DNA from 2 places in the Vibrio chaetopteri genome. Region 2 is predicted to be linked to the other one. Evidence: riboswitches for the same ligand, from Rfam matches in the RefSeq annotation. Region 2 holds a riboswitch; the other holds the start of a gene.

Region 1 (7,718 bases), 410 kb from region 2:
GGGCCTGCGTATGGATCTTCTGACGTGTATTGAGCAATATCCAGCGCAGCTGCTACCGTTTGAGCAATCGCTTTTTCGCTCAGGTCAGAAGTTGAGGCGCTGCCTTTTTTCTGTCCACGGTAAACTGTAATACCTAAAGCACCGTCACTATTGAACTCAACGTTTTCCACCTCGCACATACGCGTCGATACGCTAAGCCCCGTGCTTTTGGTGATCGCAACCTCGGCCGCATCTGCACTTACCGAAGCCATGTCCAATGCTTTCGCAACTGCCGCTTCTAGCTCAGCTTTTTGCTGAGCAACTTGCTCTCTTACGTCCATATTTATCTAATTCTTTGCTAATAACTGAGTCTAGAATAACAAGGTTTTCGCATTCTCCCCAGATTTCTTGCTAAAATAGCGGATATTCGTAATGAGATAGTGATATAGGCAGACATCATGGCACGCAAAAATCAGAAAGCGCCTTGGGAAGAGGAAGAAGAGATCATTTGGGTAAGTAGAACCGAAATGAAGAACGACATGGAAGAGTTGCAAAAGCTCGGTGAAGAGCTCGTTGAGCTAAAACCTGCTGTGTTGGATAAATTCCCACTTAGCGAAGATCTGAGAGAAGCGATCGCAGATGCGCAGCGCTTTAAAAATGAAGCTAGGCGTCGTCAGTTGCAATACATTGGTAAGCTGATGCGTACCGAAGATCCTGAGCCGATTCAAGCGGCGCTCGATCGTGTACGCAACAAGCATTCACAATCTACTGCAGCTCTACATAAGCTTGAGCAATTGCGCGACCGTATCATTGCTGAAGGTGATGAGGCGATTGCAGCAGCAATAGCACTTTATCCTGAGCTAGATCGTCAGCGCCTGCGCCAGCTTGCTCGCCAAGCAAACAAAGAGAAGCAAGCCGGGAAGCCTGCAAAAGCATTCCGTGAAATCTTCCAAATGCTTAAGCACGAAGAAGAGCAAGAGTTTTAAGACTGTTCTCGACTGAGTATCACGAAAGGCAACTGAGCAGTCAGTTGCCTTTTTATTTATGGGCGCTAGTGCGCCGCCTGGACAAACTCAGCCAATGCCGCATTCGGATGCACATCCGTCAGCTCACCAATGTCCCCTTGCGCTTCAATGCAGCCATTCGCCAAATAGGCAAAGCGATTCGCTATGGCGCGTGCATCACTTAAGTGGTGCGTTACCATGATCACGGTGACTTGTTTCTCGCTCGCTAGCTGTTTCACCACACTCAGCATTTCTTTACGAAGAATAGGATCAAGGGCAGAAAAAGGCTCATCAAGTAGCCATATAGGATGAGGCTGTACAAAGCAACGCGCAAGCGCCACCCGCTGTTTTTGACCACCTGATAGCTCTGAAGGGAGTCGCGTTAACATCTCTCCGAGCCCGACTTTTTCTGCTGCATTACGCACTGTCTTTCTGTCAGCTTCATTGAGTTTAAGAGCGGGACTTAGTCCTAAGCCAATGTTGTCAAACACTGATAGGTGATCAAAAAGATTGTGCTCTTGAAATAGCATCGACAACGGCCTTTGATGAGGCTCAAGCCTATCGATGTCCTTCCCCTCTACTTGAATTGCCCCGGATTCAGGCTGACAAAAGCCAGATACTAGTGCCAACAATGTCGATTTTCCCGCACCACTTGGACCAATCAACGAGACGATGTCGCCTTGGCTTACTTCAAGTTCAAAGTGGAACCAATCACTATGGTAGCGATAGGCGACGTTATTTAGGTGCAACATGACGAGAGCCTTCCTGAAAGTGTTTTTTGGTTGAGCTAGCTTTTCTAGACGTTCTATTCAGTGTATCGGTCAGTGAAAAAATACCGATACTCAATGCAAACAGCACCAAGGATACTACGGCAGCCGATTCGAGCTGATAGCTGCCCATAAGCTGATAAAGATACAGTGGCAGGGTATTAAAATTTTGGCTACCGAATAGGGCAATCACGGTAAGGTCACCCATAGACAAAATGAAGCTTATCGAAAATGCATGCAGTATCGGTGCTCGAATAGCGCGCCATTCCATCAACCAAAATCGGCGCAGTCCGTGCATTCCGAGACTTTGCCATAGCGGATAGTATTGACTAGCAAGGCGCTGCATCGGCTGATTCAAGGTCTTAATCACATAGGGCAGCGCCATTAGGGCATTGACCAACACGACAATGCCAAACGCTAGGCTGAACACATTTGTCATGCCTCGCAGCATCAAGAAGGTAGCAGTACTAAGGACTAACGCTGGTGTCACCAGAATAACGGTTCCCACAAGCTCAAGGCTGTCCGCTCGTCGAGCTTGGGACTTAAGCCTAAAAACCCGCGTTGTTGATAGCAAGACAACGCCCACCAGCAGAGCAATACTCCCTGCTAATGCCGCCACTTGCAGCGAAGTACCCATAGCACTCCAAAAGCGCGAATCGGTAAATACGTCAAACAATTTCGAGTTCAAACCACTGAGCAAAATAGCCAGAATCGGAGGTATCACGAGCATTAGGGTTGCCATGATCCAAATGCTATCCCAGCCCTTTTTAAACACCGTATCTTTGGGTTGCAAGCTAGACGTCGCGTGAAAATTACTCTTACCGGAAACGGGTTTACTAAATCGTCCAACAAACATCACCAAAACGGCACAGATTACCATTTGCCAAAGTGCTAGCACCGCGCCAGTGGGCAAATCAAAGTCGAACTTAATCGCTTGATAGATAGCCAGCTCGATGGTGGTCGCTTGTGGTCCGCCCCCAAGTGCCATGACAGTTGCAAAGCTAGTAAAGCAAAGCATAAACACCAAACCAATAACGTGAGGAAGATGCGACTTTAGCCTTGGCCATTCCACTAACCGAAAGCATTGCCAACTGTTCATGCCAAGATGAAGTGCCAACTTTCGCTGCTCCTCTGGCACGCCCTCTATCGTTACCAACAATAGCCGAGTAGCAAAAGGCAGATTGAAGAACACGTGAGCGAGCAAAATACCATTGAGCCCATAGATGGAAAAAAGCGCTGAGCCACCAGCGAACCATTTGGCAATCACTCCTTGGTTACCATAGATAGCCACAATGCCAAACACGCCAACAAGCACAGGCATGACCAAGGTTGTGGCAAACAGCTTGAGTAGCCACTCTCGCCCCCAGAAATGGCGACGCGAAAGCGCATGAGCCACGGGGACAGCAAGTCCAACACTTAACAGCGTCGAGAGGCTAGCTTGCCAGAAACTGAATTTGGCCACGTGCTGATAATAAGGATCTCTAAACAGCAGACTAATATCATCAATGGAAGAATAGGAAAGCAGTGTCCACAAGGACGCAACGACATATAGGCCAATGAGCAGCGCAACCACTAAGCCGGCTTTGGGAATTCGAATCACAGTGACCTCTAGGGAAGAACAAGATTTCCAACGGTACGTTATTCTCTAGTAAGAATAACGTACCGCCGAATAGACAGCGTTACTTAATCAACGCAGATTGCCATTCAAGGATCCACGCCTTGCGATTATTCGCCACTTCGTCAGGAGAGAAAGACAACGCCTTGGCGGGAATGGTTAGGCTCTCAAACCCAGCGGGTAAGTTGCTATCCACCACTGGGTACATCCAGTTACCCGTAGGTATGTTGGATTGAAAGCTATCAGAGACAATAAACTGCATAAACTCATCGGCAAGTTTCTGGTTGCTGCTTCCTGCCACCTTGGCAGCAACTTCTATTTGAGTGTAGTGACCTTCTGCAAAATCAGCCGCTGCGAAACGTTGGTCTTGCTCTGCAATAATGTGGTAAGCCGGAGATGTCGTGTAAGACAGCACGAGATCCGACTCCCCTTCTAAGAACATCGAATACGCTTCAGACCAACCCTTAGTCACAGTGACGGTTTTCTTCGACAGTTGCTGCCATGCAGCGCTTGAATCATCCCCATACACAGACTTCATCCACAGCAGTAAGCCTTGGCCTGGTGTCGACGTGCGTGGGTCTTGGTAAATCACTTTAAGGTCATCACGCTGTTCAACCAACTCTTTAAGGCTTTTAGGTGGGTTCTTTACCTTCTCTTTGTTGTACACAAAGGCAAAGTAGCCGTAATCAAATGGGACGAATACCTCATCACTCCAACCATTCGGCAATACTACCGATGACAAATCAGCACCGTGGTTAGCAAGCAGCCCCGATTTTTTCGCCTCGCTCATTAGGTTGTTATCAAGACCAAGCACGACATCTGCTTGAGTGCTGCTGCCTTCCAAGCGAAGTCGGTTGAGGATAGACACGCCATCATCAAGCGCTACATAGTTGAGATCGCAACCACATTGGGCTTCGAATGCTTTTTCAATCGCAGGGCCTGGCCCCCAATCGGATGCAAATGAGCTGTAGGTATAAACGGTCAGCGATTGTGCCGATGCTATGAGTGGAGTTGAAAAAAAGTGCTGTCGCTAACGCGATTTTGCTGATTGAGTGGTTTTTCACTGGTTCTGTCCTTAGTTATTGTTTTGAGACCCAGAGAAAACGCGCGATGTGGGAGTGCATCCAATAAATTGGAGCTAGAGTGTCTACTTAGCCGATTAATAGCAAAGGAGCCTCATCCCTACGCCAGCATTATCTGGATCAGGGCTGTTACTTAACGTACGCGGGTATCAGGCTTGACCTTCTCTCAGCACCACTGCTAGTGCACCCCGTGAGTTACAACCTTTGAGGGCGAATTGTAACCTTTTCGTCACAGATTCGCCAAATCTATCCTTAATATTCGTTAGCTAACGTCGATCTATCGCTGATCGTAGCCCCAACGCGGCACTAGATTTTGTTCCAGCCCCATATGATCGAGCACCCTAGCCACGATAAAGTCCACCAAATCTTCAATAGATTTGGGCTGATGATAAAAGCCAGGCGCTGCAGGCATAATGGTGACCCCCATTTGGGAGAGCTTGTGCATGTTCTCAAGGTGGATGGTTGAGAACGGCGTTTCACGCACCACCAACAGCAGTTGCCCTTTCTCTTTGATCACTACATCAGCGGCACGCTCTATTAGGTTATCTGACATGCCGTGAGCAATCGCTGCTACGCTACCCGCCGAACAAGGACAAACTATCATCTGCTTCGGCGCAGCTGAACCAGAAGCCACGGGCGAGAACCAATCTTCTTTACCACACACAATCAGCTTTTCTGGCTTGCAGTTTAAATGCTCTGTCAGAGCTTTGTGGGCAGCATCTGGGCCGCTTGGCAGCTTAATATCATGCTCGGTGGCAAGCACCACGCGTGCTGCCGACGAAATCAATAGATACACGGTGTAATCTTGAGCAAGTAAACACTCGAGCAGGCGCATACCGTAAGGCGCCCCAGAGGCACCAGTAAACGCAAGGGTAATGGCTTTGTCTGCCGATTTCATTAGGCTAACGCCTCCAATAATTTCTGATGAATACCACCAAAGCCACCGTTACTCATCACCAAGATCTGATCGCCAGGCTCACCCTGCGCTGCAATCTTAGCCACCAACGCATCAATGTCGCTGTCAACTTGAGCGGGCTGGCTGCACGCATCGGCAATGTCTTGTACCGACCATTCAATACTGTCTGGCTGAAACAAGAACACTTGGTCGGCTTTAGTGAGTGATTGGGCAAGCGTCTCTTTGTGCACACCACGTTTCATAGTCGCACTGCGCGGCTCCAACACCGCGAGAATACGTTTATCGCCGACCTTGTTACGCAGACCATCTAACGTCAGTTCAATTGCCGTTGGGTGATGGGCAAAGTCATCGTAGACCGTCACCTGATTCACTTCGCCTTTTAACTCGAGGCGTCGCTTGGTGTTGATAAACTTACCCAGTGCCTCACACGCTAAATCTGGCGTAACACCTACGTGTCTTGCACCTGCAATCGCCATCAGTGCATTATCGACATTGTGGTCACCCACCAAATCCCATTTCACCTCGCCCACTTTCGCACCATGCAAGAACACTTCAAAATGAGAGCCGTCGGCAATCAGTTTGTTAGCGTGCCAATCTGCACCAGCACCCGTATGTTCAACTTCACTCCAGCAGCCTCTACCTAAAACATCTCCGAGCGCTTTGTCGCTTTTCGGTGTCATGATCCTTCCGTTACCCGGAACCGTGCGTACTAGATGATGGAACTGCCTCTTGATCGCTTCAAGATCATCAAAAATATCCGCATGATCAAACTCAAGGTTATTCATGATCAAAGTGCGAGGATGGTAGTGAACAAACTTAGAACGTTTATCGAAAAAGGCACTGTCGTATTCATCCGCTTCGACCACAAAGAACATCGACTCACCCAGCCTCGCCGATTGTCCAAAGTTGCCCAAAACGCCGCCCACCAAGAAGCCTGGTGTATAACCGCAGTCTTCTAAAATCCAGCTAAGCATACTCGAAGTCGTAGTTTTTCCGTGCGTTCCAGACACGGCCAATACCCAGCGATCATGCAAAAGAAATTCCTGAAGCCATTGAGGTCCAGAGGTGTACTTAAGGTTGTGATTAAGGACATATTCGACACAAGGATTACCTCGACTCATCGCATTACCAATCACTACGAGATCGGGCGCTGGGTTGAGCTGCGCAGGGTCAAAACCTTCGATGATTTCGATTCCTTCCGATTCCAATAGAGTGCTCATTGGTGGATAGACGTTTGCATCACTGCCCGTGACTCGATGCCCAAGTTGCTGGGCCAGTACAGCAGCGCCACCCATAAAGGTGCCGCAGATGCCAAGGATATGAATATGCATAACTTGCTCTCTTAAATTCCGTTGCGTCTTAGTTTACGCCATTGTCGCTATATATACCCAAAGCGTGTGTTAAAAGCGAGAAAGTTAGTGGTTAGACAAATAAATGTGACATTCATCATACAAATTACCACTCTGTACTCTTACTTCATTACCATTAAAAAGTTCTGCCCCCTACAATATCCATGTGTGTTGATGAATACCCCCAACTCGCGCAATCGTTTGATTTCGCGTCATTCCACACACATACCCCCAAGAAAATAAGTAAAAAGTTAAGGATATAACATGTCTGATATGCGCACCCTTGGCGAATTCATTGTTGAGAAGCAACATGATTTCCCCCACGCTAGCGGTGATCTCTCCTCTCTTTTGTCCTCGATTCGACTTGCTGCAAAAATTGTAAACCGAGAAATCAACAAAGCTGGCCTTGTTGATATCACAGGTGCTGTTGGTACAGACAATGTTCAAGGCGAAGCTCAGCAAAAGCTCGATGTCTATGCGAATGATAAGTTCAAAGCCGCGCTAGAAGCACGTGACCAAGTTTGTGGTGTCGCGAGTGAAGAAGAAGATGAGGCAGTCGCGTTCAATAAAGAGCTCAACAAGAACGCAAAATATGTTGTGTTGATGGATCCATTGGATGGTTCGTCAAACATCGATGTCAATGTCTCGGTCGGTACTATTTTCTCTATTTACCGCCGTATCTCACCAGTAGGCACACCTCCAACTCAAGAGGACTTCCTACAACCAGGCAATAAACAAGTCGCGGCTGGTTATGTAGTCTACGGCTCGTCAACCATGTTGGTATACACAACAGGTAAAGGCGTAAACGGCTTCACTTACGACCCATCTATCGGTAGCTTCTGTCTTTCACACGAAAACATGTTGATACCTAAAGATGGAACTATCTACTCAATCAACGAAGGTAACTACATCCGCTTCCCTATGGGTGTGAAGAAGTACATTAAGTACTGCCAAGAAAACGTACCAGAAGAGAAGCGTCCATATACCTCACGCTATATTGGCTCAC
Region 2 (7,718 bases):
TCGTTGAGAAAGCAACAGCTGGTGATAGTTCTATGTTTGGTTTCGAGTCACTTACTCGATGCCCTATCGACAAGCGCAACATCGTGGCTGATATGCTAACGGAAACAGAAATCACTTGGTTGAACGACTATCACCAAAAAGTGTGGAATGACGTTTCACCACTAGTTACCTGTGATGCACTAGCTTGGCTGGAAACAGCTTGCCAACCGCTCTAGCTCGTTAGGCTCGAAGAAATAAAAGGGCGCTGGAATTCCAGCGCCTTTTTGGTTTCACGTGAAACATGGTTAGACATCTAACCTGAGTAGGACTGATGCCAGTCTTTCCAAACCGGTTCCATACCAACACGTTTCACCGACTCAGCAACCATAGCAGCACTGCGCTCATCACTGATTGCGAACTGTTCTAGCTCTTCTTGGTCATCCGCGTAGCCACCTGGCTGAGTTTTTGATGCTGCACTAATACTCGTGATACCTAGTGGGTAAACCTGATCGCGGAAGGTCGCGGATTCACGAGTCGACAGTGAGAGTTCGACTTCATTGTTGAACAAGCGGTAGGCGCAGATAAGCTGCACTAGTTGCTTATCTGTCATCACCGATTTCGGTTGTAATGCGCCCTCACAAGGTCGAAGTCGCGGAAAAGAAATTGAGTATCGTGTCTTCCAATAACGGCTCTCTAAGTACTGAAGGTGGGCTGCAACAAAGAAACAATCGGTGCGCCACTCTTCTAATCCTATTAGTGAACCAATGCCGATCTTGTCGATTCCTGCTTGTGCCAATCTATCAGGCGTTTCAAGTCGGTAGTTGAAATCCATTTTATTGCCGCGAAGATGGTGCTGCGCATATGTAGAGCGATGATACGTTTCCTGATAAACCATGACAGCATCGAGGCCGTGCTGTTTTAGGGACGCATACTCTTGGGTATCCAAAGGCTGAACTTCCATCGCCAAATAGCTAAAGTGCTTTTTGATTTCTGGCAACACTTGTTGGAAGTATTTCATACCTACTTTGTTCTCGTGCTCACCTGTGACCAAAAGAATATTGTCGAAACCCATCTGTTTGATTACGTCGCACTCACGCTCTATTTCTTCAGTACTGAGCGTCTTTCGTTTAATGCGATTTTCCATTGAAAAACCGCAATAGGTACAAGCATTGGCGCACAAGTTGGAAAGGTACAAAGGTATATACATGGACATGGTGTACCCGAATCGCTTTCGAGTTAATGCATATGAACGCTGAGCCATTTGTTCTAAGTAGGGTTCTGCGGCAGGACTAATAAGTGCCTTAAAGTCTTCTAAGTCGAGTCGCGGTTTAGACAGTGCTCGCTCTACATCACGCGCCGATTTCGCATAAATAGAAAGACGAATATCATCCCAGTTATACTTAGCATGCTCCTGAACAAAGCTCATTTTGCTCTCCTACTCTGAATCTAGAAACGCGGTTAGCGGACTCGAGGCCACGGCATGATTTACGGTACCTGCTAGACCACTTTCGTATGCTAGTCTTCCTGACTCTACTGCTAGCTTAAACGCTTTAGCCATAGCAACCGGATCAGCGGCAGCAGCGATAGCGGTATTGACCAAGACAGCATCAGCCCCCATTTCCATCGCAAGCGCTGCATGTGATGGTGCCCCGATACCTGCATCAACCACAACCGGAACGTTCGCTTGTTCGATTATAATTTCTAAAAAGTCTCTACTGACGATGCCTTTGTTGCTTCCTATTGGAGCTCCAAGTGGCATCACAGCGGCACACCCTACTTCCTCAAGATGCTTACATAGCGTTGGATCACTATGACAATATGGCAGAACGACGAATCCATCTTTAACTAGCTGCTCGGCAGCTTTTAACGTCTCGATCGGGTCTGGTAGTAAGTACTTCGGATCTGGGTGAATCTCTAACTTCAGCCAATTCGTGCCCAATGCTTCTCTAGCAAGATGTGCAGCGAAGATGGCGTCTTTGGCATTCTTAGCGCCTGAAGTGTTAGGCAACAGATTAATCTTGTTCTCAATCAATGGTCGTAAGATGTTGTCATCCTGACCTTGTAGATCTACGCGCTTGAGCGCCATCGTCGCTAGCTGTGAACCACTTTCCGCAATAGCCTGAACCATAAGAGACTGATCCGAGAACTTTCCGGTTCCAGTAAACAGACGTGATTCAAAAGTTTTATTGGCAATTGTTAGCATGAATTAGCCCCCTGCAATGGCTTGGAAGATGTTAATGGACATGTCATTTTTGACGACAAACGTCGACCACTCAGTTCGTGGCACAATTTGGTCATCGACCGCAATGGCACACCCATGGGTATCGATATCGAGACCTTTAATAAGATCCTCGAGTAGGCTGTCTCTTTTCGTATTCTGTAATGTGTTATTAACTGTTACTTGAATCATTTTTGTTCTCGCGTGCAAAATCTGTGACTACACACCATGGTGTACTCAGTCGGTGGAGCAAACCGTACAAGTTTGCTCACGAGCAATCTGTAGTGTTTGCCATTGACCATTTAGTCCATCGAATAACTTCAATGTCGGTGTTTTTTTCTGGGTAACCTGAGGGTGGACACCTGCAAGCAACTTTATCGTTTCTAGAGCTTGGTAAAGTCCCATCATGCCAACCACTGGCCCCATGACAGATGACTCTGAACATCGGCTGCTGCCTTTGATTTCATCAAAGGGATACAAGCACCGATAACAGGCAATCTCACGAGTCGATGAGAACGGAAAAACACTGAGTTGCCCGTCCCAACCGATTGCTGCTGCGCTAACGAGGTCGGTGTTACTTTGTTTACCGTAAGCATTTATGGCATGTCTAGTTGCTAGGTTATCTGAGCAATCAACCACAACATCCGCTAAAGTGATCTCTAATAACAACTGATTGCCATCAAGCTTTTTGTTAATACTTCGCACTCTAATATCTGGATTCTGTTGCTTCAGGCTGGCCTTCAAACATTCGACTTTAGCGAATCCAACATCTTTCGCGTGATAAGTTACCTGTCGAGGTAAGTTAGAAATCTCAACTGCATCATCGTCAGCAATAGTTACACTGCCTACTCCGCCCCCTACTAAATACATGCTCGCTGCGGTTCCAAGTCCCCCACAGCCAACAATAAGCACATTGGCCTTGAGCAACTTGCTCTGCCCTTCTTCACCTATGTTCGGAAGACTGATTTGGCGCAGATACTGCTTAAATTGGCCATCATTAACCATCAAGACGACCATCCATGATTGACTCAAATTGTTGAATAACGGCGGGTACATCATCAGCCAATGTGATTGCTCGTACTACTGCCAAACTTGTCACACCACAACTCCAAACTGGTGCTGCAGTCTTCAAATCAATGCCACCAATGGCTACTGTTGGATATCCCAGTTCCTGACCGTAAGGTATCGAATCAATCAGTCGCTGATAGAGCTCCAGTCGTATCAAACCTTGCGGTCTTGAAGGCATGTCTTTGGTTGTGGTTGGGAAGATGTGGCCGAGCGCAATGTAGCTAGGGTGAATTTGAACGATGCGCAGCAACTCATAATAGCCGTGAGTAGATAGACCAAGCGCAATTCCTTTTTCTGCAAGTCTCTTGAGATTTGCCACTTCAATGTCTTCTTGACCTAAGTGAACGCCGTAAGCACCATGCTTAATCGCTAGCTGCCAATAGTCATTGATGAACACTTGAGCATCATGTCTTCGACCAAGCTCGATCGCTTTTTCAATCTGCTGTTCCAGGTTAGGCAGGTCAGGCTGCTTGATTCTAAGCTGTACCGTTTTAGTGCCCAGTTCTAGTAATCGTGCTACCCAATCAACATTATCGACAACAGGATAGAGCCCAAGCTTTGATTTAATTACAGTCGGAAATGGTAGAGTCGATGCCTCAACTGCCCAGCCAACACGTATACCTAAATTCGTATTTTCTATGACTGGAACGGGGAACTGGTCTAAGTGACTTGGCCATGTTTCACGTGAAACACATCCCGCTCTGGCGAGCATAACCGCATCTTCGAGAGGAAAGTCGAGAGCAATACTTACTACGAGCCAAGCCAAATGCTCGGTGTGGTCTGTAATCAAAGAAGCTGCCGCAGAAGCCTTGATGACGTTTTCTCTACAAGACCAAACATCGAGCCATCGAGAGCCACTTGCTACTGCTACATAGACATCACCTTGTGTGGCAGTAGCTAGTGAGGCTGAAAGATGATTTTCATCCATGTTGTGCAAATACCTTACACGGATATCATTATCTATAGCGCTATCTCCCAAACGGAAAGTAGAGCCGAAAACGTCACTCGAAATATAACGGGCGCTTTCTTCGTGCTGGATAATGACCGCTTCACCTTCTTCAGAAGATGAGACGACGATGTTTTCGGTTGAGAAGCCGACTTGTTTTGCTAGGCCGAGAACACGATGAATATGACGATTCAAAGCGTCTGCGCCAATGGGCAGCATGAGTTTCAACGGAAGCTCCTTAGATTATGGTAGTTATTCTTCAGTAACAGCTGGGTGATACAACTCAGCACCCGTTGCTCTGAACTCTTCAGACTTTTGACACATCCCCTCTAAAGGGTCATCAAGCATTGTGATAGCAATACTGTCGCCTTGTTGTATTTCTTTAGCGTACTCTCGTACCTCTTGTGAGATCTTCATCGAACAGAACTTTGGACCGCACATCGAGCAGAAATGGGCAACCTTGCCAGACTCCTGAGGAAGTGTTTCATCATGGAACTGACGCGCAGTATCAGGATCTAGAGAGAGGTTAAACTGGTCTTCCCAGCGAAATTCAAAGCGAGCCTTTGAAAGTGCATTATCACGAATTTGAGCCCCTGGGTGTCCCTTCGCTAAGTCTGCTGCATGAGCAGCGAGCTTGTAGGTGATGAGCCCTGTCTTAACGTCTTCTTTATTTGGTAGGCCAAGGTGTTCTTTTGGCGTCACGTAACACAGCATCGCACAACCGTACCAGCCAATCATTGCAGCACCAGTGCCAGAGGTAATATGATCATAGCCAGGTGCAATATCAGTGGTCAGTAGCCCAAGCGTATAGAAAGGTGCCTCATGACAGTGCTCAAGCTGCTCTTCCATGTTCTCTTTGATCATGTGCATCGGTACGTGACCAGGACCTTCGATGATGACCTGAACATCGTATTCCCAGGCAATTTTGGTTAGCTTGCCTAGGGTTCTAAGCTCTGCAAATTGAGCTTCATCATTGGCATCGGCAATAGAGCCTGGACGCAATCCATCACCGAGGGACAAGGCCACGTCATAACGTGCACAGATTTCACAGATCTCTCTAAAGTTGGTATATAAGAAACTCTCTTCATGGTGTGCCAAACACCACTTAGCTATGATAGAGCCACCACGGCTAACGATACCCGTGACGCGCTTGGCGGTGAGTGGGATGTGATGAAGTAGAAGGCCAGCATGAATAGTAAAGTAGTCTACACCCTGCTCTGCTTGCTCAATTAATGTATCTCGCATTACTTCCCAAGTCAGATTTTCGGCGACTCCATTAACCTTCTCTAATGCTTGATACATAGGTACTGTACCGATCGGCACTGGACTATTACGTAAGATCCATTCGCGCGTTTCGTGGATATTTCGTCCAGTCGACAGATCCATAACTGTATCGGCACCCCATCGAGTACCCCAGACAAGCTTCTCGACTTCCTCTTCAATTGAAGAGGTGACCGATGAGTTGCCTATATTAGCATTGACCTTAACGAGGAAGTTGCGGCCAATGATCATCGGCTCAGATTCTGGGTGATTGATATTTGAAGGGATGATAGCTCTACCCTCAGCGACTTCCTTACGCACGAATTCGGGTGTGATTTCTTTAGGTAAGTTCGCCCCAAAGTGCTGACCTGGATGCTGCTGAGTGAGCACTTCGTCTTTGAGCTTTTGACGTCCCATGTTCTCTCGAATCGCGATGTATTCCATCTCAGGGGTAATAATACCTTGGCGTGCGTAGTGAAGCTGCGTGACGCAAGCGCCTTCAGCACCACGCCTGATACGAGGTAATAGCCCGTATCTAAGCTCATCAAGCGTGTCATCTTCAAGTCTTTGCTTAGCAAATTCTGAACTGACGCCTGACAATACTTCGGTATCAGCGCGTTCATCAATCCAGGCTTCTCTTAGCTTTGGTAAACCTGAGTACAAATCGATAGAGTACTCTGGGTCGGTATAGACACCAGACGTGTCATACACGTTGATGGGCTCGTTAGGCTCATGGATTGGATTGTCTTGGTTACCACCGATTAAGCTGTCTGCAAGAGAGATTGTACGCATTGGTACTTGCAGATCGCTTCGGCTACCTTGGATATATGTCTTTTGAGAATTGGGGTAAGGCGTTACCGATAATGTATCGATAAAGTTTTTTGCTTCCAGCCTATTTTGCTTGCGTGTCGACATAGCATTTCCTTATATATCATATAGTTATAAAAGATAAATGCTTGACGGATGTGTGAATACAAGAGGTATCAACCACAATAGCGTGCGCTATTTGATAAATAGAATATGATGCTAGTTCTATTCTCTTGTTCCCTTCGCTGGTACTAACCAGATCAGGTTCAACGGATCCCGAATTAACGGTCTCAGCCCTATGGGCACTCCGACAAGTATTGACTCGATTATAAAGGAATTAGTTTTAATACATCAACAGGACATGGAAGTTTTTCGTTTAACTTTTGGTCAGCATCTGAAAACCAATCCAACAAGCTGAGATACTCAAAACAACATTGAGCAATATATTTAGTCCCATCTTCAGAAACGCCCCCTGCTGCATCAGGAGTACGTTATCCATAGAAAACGTAGAGAATGTCGTAAGTGCACCTAAGAAGCCAAGACCAATGATTTGACGCCATGGATCAGGCGCAAAAATTTCAGCTTCGAATGCTGCAATCAATAGCCCCATAATAAACGAGCCAACCACATTGACGGTTAACGTACCGTAAGGAAAACCACGACCGAAAAGTGCAACACAAAGCTCTGATATCAAATATCTCGAACAAGCCCCGACAGCACCGCCCAATGCAATAAAACCTAAAACTGAAAACTGCCCCATCACCTAATCCCAAACTATGAATTGAAAAGGTAATAATATACCAACAACGAATAAATTCGACCCAACATCACATTTTTAACCACAAAATCCAACGGATAATCTATCTGGCTGTCGAGTAAATTTAAAAAGTTACATGCGTCACTTTTTAGACTGTAATCAACAATTAGTTCGCGAATTAAAACGAAAAGAAGATTGGAGCTAAAAAACCTAAGCTCACGAATGGAAAAGCTAGACTGAGAAGAAGTATATTGCAGATAGCAAAAAGCCTCGTCGTTAGACGAGGCTTCTTAATAAGTGGCGGAGTGGCTGGGGTTGCATCCAACCGGGACTCGACTTCCTTGAAAAGGAAGTTACCTAAGTTTTAGATAATAAAAAACCCGACGCTTTCGCATCGGGTTTTCTAATAAGTGGCGGAGTGGACGGGACTCGAACCCGCGACCCCCGGCGTGACAGGCCGGTATTCTAACCAACTGAACTACCACTCCGCAGTGGCATACTTGCTATTGCAAGTGTCCAAAATTCAAAGCCTGGCGATGTCCTACTCTCACATGGGGAAACCCCACACTACCATCGGCGCTATTGCGTTTCACTTCTGAGTTCGGCATGGAAATCAGGTGGGTCCACAATGCTATGGTCGCCAAGCAAATTCTGTTTTGCCTTCAGATTTTCTGAAAATCTGA

What was found. Region 2 has a riboswitch for thiamine pyrophosphate ahead of thiC (phosphomethylpyrimidine synthase ThiC). Riboswitches for the same ligand answer to the same signal wherever they lie in the genome.
Region 1: linked by a shared signal. The riboswitch ahead of thiB (thiamine ABC transporter substrate binding subunit) and the one ahead of thiC (phosphomethylpyrimidine synthase ThiC) in region 2 are both predicted to bind thiamine pyrophosphate.

The regions. Positions count from the first base shown of each region.
Region 1 is NZ_CP115920.1:3,311,175-3,318,892, forward strand. It holds gene pmbA (metalloprotease PmbA) at 1-320, opposite strand, end outside; gene yjgA (ribosome biogenesis factor YjgA) at 438-965, shown strand; gene thiQ (thiamine ABC transporter ATP-binding protein) at 1,031-1,735, opposite strand; gene thiP (thiamine/thiamine pyrophosphate ABC transporter permease) at 1,719-3,350, opposite strand; gene thiB (thiamine ABC transporter substrate binding subunit) at 3,430-4,368, opposite strand; TPP riboswitch at 4,528-4,648, opposite strand; gene PG915_RS15120 (flavin prenyltransferase UbiX) at 4,725-5,345, opposite strand; gene mpl (UDP-N-acetylmuramate:L-alanyl-gamma-D-glutamyl-meso-diaminopimelate ligase) at 5,345-6,694, opposite strand; gene fbp (class 1 fructose-bisphosphatase) at 6,977-7,718, shown strand, end outside.
Region 2 is NZ_CP115920.1:220,315-228,032, reverse strand. It holds gene PG915_RS01105 (aminopeptidase P family protein) at 1-215, shown strand, start outside; gene thiH (2-iminoacetate synthase ThiH) at 293-1,405, opposite strand; gene PG915_RS01095 (thiazole synthase) at 1,415-2,182, opposite strand; gene thiS (sulfur carrier protein ThiS) at 2,186-2,389, opposite strand; gene PG915_RS01085 (HesA/MoeB/ThiF family protein) at 2,435-3,202, opposite strand; gene PG915_RS01080 (thiamine phosphate synthase) at 3,195-4,430, opposite strand; gene thiC (phosphomethylpyrimidine synthase ThiC) at 4,464-6,386, opposite strand; TPP riboswitch at 6,499-6,598, opposite strand; gene crcB (fluoride efflux transporter CrcB) at 6,655-7,038, opposite strand; tRNA gene PG915_RS01065 (tRNA-Asp) at 7,447-7,523, opposite strand; rRNA gene rrf (5S ribosomal RNA) at 7,564-7,680, opposite strand.